One region of the Micromonospora sp. WMMA2032 genome, then DNA from elsewhere that is predicted to be linked to it. Evidence: riboswitches for the same ligand, from Rfam matches in the RefSeq annotation. Region 1 holds a riboswitch; the other holds the start of a gene.
The links. A riboswitch is a leader RNA that binds a small molecule or an ion and turns the genes downstream of it on or off. The one in region 1 is predicted to bind thiamine pyrophosphate.
Positions count from the first base shown of each region.

Region 1 (4,369 bases):
GTGGTGGGCCGCCGGGGCGATGCGGCGTGGCCGTTCTTCGGCGTGGCCGCCCTTCGGCGTGGTGGGCCGCCGGGGCGATGCGGCGTGGCCGTTCTTCGGCGTGGCCGCCCTTCGGCGTGGTGGGCCGCCGGGGCGATGCGGCGTGGCCGTTCTTCGGCGTGGCCGCCCTTCGGCGTGGCCGCCCTTCGGCGTGGTGGGCCGCCGGGGCGATGCGGCGTGGCCGTTCTTCGCGTGGCGGCCCTCGGGCGGGCTGACCGTCCGAGTGGCGACCGTCGGCGGCCACCTTCAGCGTGGCGGCCTGCGCCGCAGCCACCCTCGGCGCGCCACGTTTCCCCTGGCGATCCACCGGCGAGTGCCGCCCCGGCTAGACACCCATGGTGTTCCACTCAGCGCCAGCGCTCACCGTGAGTGGAACGTCATGGGTGTCAAACGAGCGCTGAGGCACCCATGGTGTTCCACCCACGGCCGGTCCTGGCGGCGGGTGGAACGTCATGGGTGCCTGCGGGCGGGGCTGACGTCCGTGGCGTCTCAGGACCGAGGAGCGCTACGACCGCCCGGACGGCGTCGACCTGGCCCGCCTACTGCGGGGCGGGGGCCGATGGGCGGGGCGGGCCGATGGGCGGGGCGGGGGCCGACGGGCGGGGCGGGCCGACGGGCGGGGCGGGGCTGACGGGCGGGGCGGCACGTCGGGCGGAGGCGGGCGTCGGGCTGGGCCGAGGAGCGGGGCGGCGCGCCGGGCGTCGGGCCGGGCCGAGGGGCAAGGCGTTCGGGCGGGGCGTCGGGCGTGGCGTTCGGGTGTGGGCGCTTGGGGGCGCGGCGCGTGGGGACACCGGGTCAGTGCGGCGGTGCGGTGGTGAGGCGTTCGGCGAGGGCCTGGCGGACCAGGGCGACGGTGGCGTCCGGACGGCGCAACACGTCGTCGGCGGTGAACCGGAGCACCACCCAACCGGCCGCGCGGAGCGCGTTCAGGCGCGCCACGTCGCGGCGGAAGTGAGCCCGCTCGCGGTGGTGGTCGCCGTCGTACTCGATCGCGAGGCGGAGCGCCGGCCAGGCCAGGTCGACCCGGGCCACGAAGTGCCGGCCCGCGCGTACCTCGTGCTGGGCGACGAGCGGGCCGAGGCCGGCGTCGAGGAGGAGCAGCCGCAGGCGGGTCTCCATCGGGGACTCGCTCGACGGCTCGGCCAGCGCCAACACCTCGCGCAGCAGCGGAGCGCCCGGCCAGCCCGGTCGGTCGGCGGCGTAGACGCGCACGGCGGGCAGCGTCACCACCCGGCGGCGTAGCAGCGCGTCGAGGGCGACCAGCGCGTCGACGCGTGCCCCCTGCCGACCCAGGTCGAACGCGGTGCGCAGGGTGGTGGTGACGGGGAGCCCGCCGAACCGGGTCCGATCCCGGTCGGGCAACGGAGACCGGGCGACCGACAGGCGTGGGTGCGGGCGCAGCCGGGCGGGGCGCGGCAGCAGCACCGTCACGGGCGCGTCCCGGCCGAGCAGGTCCACCCCGAACATCCAGGCGGCGCTGCGTCCCGCCAGCGCGGCACCCGGCGGCAGGCGCAACGCCACCGCCTCGCACCACATCCGGTGGTCGTCGGCGCGGTGGGCGTCGCGGTGCACGTACACGTCAGGCAACAGGCGGATCCATGTCGGCCCGCGCAGCATCGTCCAGGTCAGCAGCCCTTCGGAGACGGCACGGCTGCCCCGGAACGGCAGGATTGCCAGGCGGCGCGGGACCCGGACGGGAACGGACATCCCGGCAGCGTGTCGTGACGAGACGGTCACCCGTGGTCCCGGTACGGCATGTGGACGGTTCCTGGGAAAAACGTCACCCGGTCTTCCGTCCGACGGGGAGGCGTCGTACGGTAGGCCGCAAGTGACCCACGGGAGCCCGGTGTGGACCGGGCTGAGAGGGGGGCTGGGAGCCCCCGACCGTCGAACCTGATCCGGGTAATGCCGGCGCAGGGAGGAGCGTTGCCGTGCCGTCCTTGGGACGACTGCATCTCATCACCGACACCCGGCCGGGGCGTGACCCGCTCGCCGTGCTGCGCGCCGCCCTGCCCGTGGCGGGTGCCGATCTCGTCGTGCAGGTCCGGGTGGAGGACGACGCCACCGACCGGGAGGCGTACGAGCTGGCCCGCCTGGTGGTCGACGCCTGCCGGCCGTACGGGGCGCGGTGCCTGGTCAACGACCGGTTGCACGTGGCGGTGGCGGTGGCCGCCGGCGGGGGCCACGTCGGGGCGGACGACCTGCCGGTCGCCGCCGCGCGCCGGGTGCTCGGCCCGGACGCCGTGCTCGGCGCCACCGCCCGTGAGCCGGACGGCGCCCGAGCGGCCGTCGCCGCCGGCGCGAGCTACCTGGGCGTCGGCCCGTGCCACGCCACCGCCACCAAGTCCGGCCTGCCCACGCCGATCGGCCCGGCGGGGGTACGCGCCGTCGCCGGGGCGGTGGACGTGCCGGTGATCGCCATCGGCGGGGTGACCGCCGCCACCGTGCCGGCGCTGCGGGCCGCCGGGGCGTACGGGGTGGCGGTGGTGGGGGCGGTCAGCGGGGCGGCCGACCCGGCCCGGGCCACCGCCGAGCTGCTCGGTGCGCTGACGTGTTAAGCAGGGACCCTTCCTCTACCGGAGGCGTTAACAGGGGGCCCTTCCTTACCGACGTGGCGGTGGTGGGTGGCGGGCCGATCGGGTGGGCGATCGCGTGGCGGTGCGCCCAGCGCGGGCTGCGCGTGGTGGTGTACGACGACCGGCCCGGGTCGGGTGCCTCCTCGGTGGCCGCCGGGATGCTCTCGCCGGTCGCCGAGGCGTACTTCGGGGAGCACGAGCTGACCGGGCTGCTGGTCGCGTCCGCCGCCCGCTGGCCCGCGTTCGCCGCGGAGCTGACCGCGGCGAGCGGCGTCGACCTCGGGCATCGCACCGAGGGCACGCTCGTCGTCGGGCTCACCGCCGACGACCTGGCCGAGGCGCGGCGGCTGTGGTCGTACCAACAGGGTCTGGCACTGCCGATCACGCCGCTGCGCCCCTCGGAGCTGCGCGACCGCGAGCCGGCGCTGGCCACCCGGGTGCGCGGCGGCGCCGTGGCGCCCGGCGACCACCAGGTCGACCCACGCCGGCTGGTCACCGCGTTGCGCGCGGCGGCCGGGCGGGCCGGCGTCGCGCTGCGGCCGGTGCGGGTCGGCGCGCTGTCCGAGGTGGACGCCCCGGTCACCGTGGTCGCGGCGGGCTGCGGCGCGGCGGCGCTGACCGGCCTGCCGGTCCGGCCGGTCAAGGGCCAGGTGCTGCGACTCCGCGCGCCCGCCGGCGGCCCGCCGGGCTTCCGGCACGTGATCCGGGGGTACGCCGACGGCGAGGCGGTCTACCTGGTGCCCCGGGACAGCGGCGAGGTGGTGGTCGGCGCGACCGTCGAGGAGCGCGCGGACACCGAGGTCACCGCCGGAGGCGTGCTGACGCTGCTGCGCGCCGCCACCGAGCTGGTGCCGGAACTCGTCGAGTACGAGCTGGTGGAGGCCGTCGCCGGGCTGCGCCCCGGTACACCGGACAACGCCCCGGTCGTCGGGCCGCTGCCCGGCCTGCCCGGTGTGGTCGTGGCGACCGGCCACCATCGGCACGGCATCGTGCTCACCCCGGTCACCGCCGACCTGGTCACCGAACTGATCGTCACCGGCGAGCCGGATCCCGCGCTCGCCCCCTTCACCCCGGACCGCTTCGGGAAGGAACGCACGTGGAACTGATCGTCAACGGCACCGGCCGGACACTGCCCGAGGGCGTCACCGTCGCCGAGGTGGTCCGCACCGTCACCGACCGGGAGCGCGGCCTCGCGGTCGCGGTGAACGGCGAGGTGGTGCCGCGCGGCGGCTGGCCGTCGAGCGTGCTGCGCGACGGCGACCGGGTCGAGGTCCTCAGCGCCACCCAGGGTGGGTGAGGCGGATGTCCACGTTGGAGATCGGCGGGGTCGGGTTCGGCTCCCGGCTCGTCCTCGGCACCGGCGGCGCGGCCAACCTGCACGTGCTGGAGCAGGCGATCCGCGCCTCCGGCACCGAGCTGGTGACACTGGCGCTGCGCCGGGTGGACACCACGCCAGGCGGGTCGGGCGGCCTGCTGGACCTGGTGGAGCGGTGCGGCGTACGGCTGCTTCCCAACACGGCCGGCTGCCGGACCGCCGTCGAGGCGGTGAAGACCGCGCACCTGGCCCGGGAGGCGTTCGACACCGACTGGGTGAAGCTGGAGGTGATCGGCGACGAGCGCACGCTGCTGCCCGACGGGGTGGAGCTGCTGCGCGCCGCCGAGGAACTCGTTGCGGACGGGTTCACCGTGCTGCCGTACACCTCGGACGATCCTGTGCTGGCCCGGCGGCTGGCCGACGTGGGGTGCGCGGCGGT
Region 1 covers NZ_CP024052.1:5,023,598-5,027,966, forward strand. The annotation lists gene CO540_RS23385 (endonuclease domain-containing protein) at 835-1,746, opposite strand; TPP riboswitch at 1,865-1,976, shown strand; gene thiE (thiamine phosphate synthase) at 1,971-2,597, shown strand; gene thiO (glycine oxidase ThiO) at 2,591-3,721, shown strand; gene thiS (sulfur carrier protein ThiS) at 3,712-3,912, shown strand; gene CO540_RS23405 (thiazole synthase) at 3,918-4,369, shown strand, end outside.

Region 2 (4,369 bases), 660 kb from region 1:
CGTGGTCACGGCTGCCTCCTGGATGGTCGGTCCGGCTGCGGTCGACGCGCTCGACGAAAACGACGCTACCCCCGGGTGTTACCCAGGGGTAGCGTCGCGTGCACGCCCGATTTGGCGGACCGTCAGTCGCCGGACAGCGTCCGCGGGTCGTCGTCCTCGTCGTCGATGTCGTCCTCACCCCAGTTGCGCCGGGCGAACGGCAGGATGGCCCAGAAGGTCAGGAACCAGATCCCGGTGACCGCGCTGAGCACGAACGCGACCGGCCGGGGCAGCACGAAGTCGGTGACCAGCAGGACCGCGCTGACCATCGCGATCAGCATGAAGAACAGGCCGCCGGAGGCCATCCGGTGGGCGAACCGGACCAGCTCCGGCTTGCGTCCCTGGCGGAACAACGCGCGGTGGAACGCGACCGGCGAGATGATCATCGCGGCGGCGGCCGCCGCGGCCAGCAGCGCCACGATGTAGACGTCGCGCTGGAACTCGGTGGTCCGGGTGAAGGCGTTGCTGAACGGCATCGTCAGCAGGAAGGCGAACAGGATCTGCACGCCGGTCTGCGCGACGCGCAGCTCCTGCAGCAGGTCGGCGAAGTTGCGCTGCCAGCGCTGCTTCTCGGATTCCTTGGACAACTCGCGAACCTCCGGTGAAGACGGCACGGCCGGCGGGTGAACGCCCGCCGGCAGCACCGCCAGTGCCCCGCCCGAGTGATCGCGAAACGCCCTCACGGCCCTCGCTGGTTCGCGACTGCGGGGCTCGCAACCCCGGCTCACTCCTCGCGCTTCACAGTGCCAGCTGGTTCGCGACTGCGGGGCTCGCAACCCCGGCTCACTCCTCGCGCTTCACGCTCCGCGGCGGATGCGGCCCTCGTACCGTGCCTCCAACTCCGCATTGTGCTCGTCGCCGCCGCTGATGTTGGCGGAAAGGTAGACCGGCGGCCGTTCGCCGGCGGCCAGCAGCCGGGCCACCACCTCGGCGACGATCTGCTGGGCCAGCAGCGCCGCGGTGATCGAGGAGACCGCGCCGACCGCGCCGCCGCCGGGCAGCGGCAGCGTCGCGTCGCCGTACGGGGCACCGTTGTCCAGCACCACGTCGGCGAAGTCGGCGAGCTTGCGGCCGGACGGGTGCCGGGACGTCATCCGGGCCGAGTGCTGGGCCGAGGTGATCGCCACCAGCCCGTGCCCGCGCTCCTTCACGATCGCGGCGAACTCCACCATCGCCCCGTTCACGCCCGAGTTGGAGGCCAGCACGAACACGTCCTGCGGCCGGATCGGGGCCAGCTCGTAGAGGCGGTGCGCCACGGCCGGCTCACGTTCCAGCTTCGGGCCGAGCACGTCGGCCGGCTCCCCGCCCCGCAGCACCAGGTCACGCAGCGCGATCCGGTTGGTGGGGACCAGCCCGCCGGCCCTTCCGGCGATCTCCATGGCGAGCGCCTCGGAGTGCCCGGTGCCGAAGGCGTGCACCACCGCGTCGGCGCGCAGCGCCGTGGCGATCAGGTCGGCCGCCGCGGCCACGTTCCGCCGTTGCTCGGCAGCCACCCGGCCCATCGTCTCGGTCACCACCGCCAGGTAGTCCTCGGCGCTCACCGTCATGCTTCCTCCGCTCCTGTGCACCGGGCGAGGATCGCGGCGGCCAGCGGGCCGGGCGCCTCGTCGGGGATCCAGTGGCTGACGCCGTCGAGCACCAGGAAGCGGTAGTCCCCGGTGACGTGCGCCGCGCACGCCTCGGCGGCCGTCCGGCCGATCGCCACGTCCCGGTCGCTCCAGACGTACGTGGTCGGCACGCCCACCGCTCCGACGGCCTTCATGTCCGTCCCGCTCATCGCCCGGTACCAGTTGAGCGCCGCGGTGAGCGCCTCCGGCTCGCGCATCGGCTCGGCGTAGCGGGCCACCGCGTCGGCGTCCCCCACCCCGCCGAGCAGCCGCCGCAGCGCGGCGCCGCGCAGCGCCAGCAGCACCTTCTCCGCCTTGCCCGGCATCCGGAACAGCGCGATGTAGGCGGACTTCGCCTTCTGCCGGGGGTCGGTGGCGAGCGCGTGGCCCATCGCCGCCGGGTGCGGCACCGAGACCGCGGTCAGCGTCCGCACCCGCTCCGGGTGCGCCGCCGCCAGCCCCCAGGCCACGATCGCGCCCCAGTCGTGGCCGACCAGGTGCGCCCGGGTCACCCCGAGCGCGTCCAGCACGCCGGCCGCGTCGGCCACCAGCTCCGGGATCCGGTACGCCTCGACGGCGGTCGGCCGCGCGCCGGGCGAGTAGCCGCGCTGGTCCAGCGCGTACGTGCGCAGCCCGGCCGCGTGCAGCGCGGGCGTGACCGCGTCCCATTCGCCGGAGTGCTGCGGGAAGCCGTGCAGCAGCAGGACCGGGTCGCCGTCCGCGGGGCCGCCGGTGCGTACCTCGAACGTCAGTCCCCGCGCCTTCACCCGCATGATCGCCACCGTAGCCGACAGTTGCCCTGCTGGGCCCGGGGCAGGCGACGGTGCTAGCGTCTGCGACGAGACAACTTCACATCCGACAGGGGAGCGCACAGCGCTGAGAGTGCGGGCCGAGGCCCGCAGACCCTCGAACCTGATCTGGGTAATGCCAGCGCAGGGAGTTCGGTCGACCTCCAGCCGCGCCGCCGTCCGGGCGTTCCGGGCGCGGCGTGCGTCTTCTCCTGGTTCCTCATCTGAACTGGGAGTCCGTCATGAGCCACACCGACAGCAACCGCTGGCGTACGGTCGACATCGTCGTCGCCTCGGTGATCGCCGTCGCCTTCGGCGTCGTCTTCTGGGCCTGGGGCCTGCTCTGGAGCGCCACCGACGCGGCGTTCGCGTTCTTCCCGCCGGCGCAGGCGCTGCTCTACGGCGTCTGGCTGATCCCGGCGGTGCTCGCCGGCCTGATCATCCGCAAGCCGGGCGCGGCGCTCTACTGCGAGACCGTCGCCGCGATCGTCTCCGCGCTGCTGGGCAGCCAGTGGGCGAGCATCGTGATCCTCCAGGGCCTGATGCAGGGCATCGGCGCCGAGCTGGCGTTCGCCGCGTTCCGCTACCGCTCGTTCCGGCTGCCGGTGGCGGTGCTGGCCGGGGCGCTGACCGGCCTGGGCGCGGCGATCTTCGACTTCGTCTACTGGAACAAGGCCTACGAGCTGACCTCCTACCGCATCCCCTACGCCCTGATCACGATCGTCAGCGCCACCGTCGTGGCCGGCCTCGGCGCGCACCTGCTCACCCGGGCCCTGGCGAACACCGGCGTCCTGGACCGCTTCCCCGCCGGCCGCGACCGCGCCCTGGTCTGACCGGTCCGCCGCCCTGTTGATCAAGGAGTTCGCGTCGGCGGCGGGCGATATCCCTGACGCGAACTCCTTGATCACCGAGGCTGGGGAGGGGGTGGGACGGTGAGCGGGGTGGTGCTGCGCGGGTTCGGGTGGCGGCACGGGGGTCGGAAGCGGTGGGCTCTCCGCGGGGTCGACCTGCGCGTCGAGAGCGGGGAGCGAGTGCTGCTGCTCGGGGCATCGGGGGCGGGCAAGAGCACCCTGCTGGCGGCGCTGGCCGGGCTGCTCCCCGAGGACTCCGGCGAGCAGGAGGGCACCGTCGAGATCGACGGGCTGGACCCGCGCAAGGCCCGCGAACGCGTCGGCGTGGTCTTCCAGGACCCGGAGACCCAGCTGGTGATGGCCCGCTCGGGCGACGACGTCGCGTTCGGGCTGGAGAACCGGGGCGTACCCGCCGAGGAGATCTGGCCCCGGGTGGACGAGGCACTGCGCCGGGTCGGCTTCCCCTACCCCCGGGATCGCCCCACCGCCGCGCTCAGCGGGGGCGAGCAGCAACGCCTCGCCCTGGCCGGGACGCTCGCGCTGCGCCCCGGGCTGCTGCTGCTGGACGAGCCCACCGCCAACCTCGACCCTACCGGCGCCACCCTGATCCGCCGGGCCGTCGCGGACGCGCTCGACCCGGACACCACGCTGATCCTGGTGGAGCACCGGGTGGCCGAGGCGCTGCCGCTGGTCGACCGCGTGGTGGTGCTGGAGCCCGGCGGCGGGGTGCGGGCCGACGGACCGCCCGAGACGGTCTTCGCCGCGCACGGCGACGCGCTGGCCGCCGCCGGGGTCTGGGTGCCCGGACACACCGTCCCGCCGCGGCACGCCACCACACCGCCCGGCGACGTGCTGCTCGCCGCCGACCGGCTCGGCCTGCCGCCCCGGCTGGCCCCCACCGACCTTCGGGTACGCGCCGGCGAGGCACTCGCCGTCCTCGGCCCCAACGGCGCCGGCAAGTCCACGCTGGCACTGCTCCTCGGCGGCCTGCTGCGCCCCGGGACCGGCGCGCTCACCGCCTCCGCCGAGCTGGCCGGCCGGGACGCGCGCACTCCCCCGTACCGCTGGCGGGCACCCGCGCTGG
Region 2 covers NZ_CP024052.1:5,681,643-5,686,011, reverse strand. The annotation lists gene CO540_RS26455 (acyl-CoA dehydrogenase family protein) at 1-9, opposite strand, end outside; gene CO540_RS26450 (DUF6328 family protein) at 123-626, opposite strand; gene CO540_RS26445 (sugar isomerase domain-containing protein) at 837-1,586, opposite strand; gene CO540_RS26440 (alpha/beta fold hydrolase) at 1,583-2,419, opposite strand; TPP riboswitch at 2,497-2,603, shown strand; gene CO540_RS26435 (ECF transporter S component) at 2,677-3,267, shown strand; gene CO540_RS26430 (ABC transporter ATP-binding protein) at 3,367-4,369, shown strand, end outside.
Region 2: linked by a shared signal. The riboswitch ahead of CO540_RS26435 (ECF transporter S component) and the one ahead of thiE (thiamine phosphate synthase) in region 1 are both predicted to bind thiamine pyrophosphate.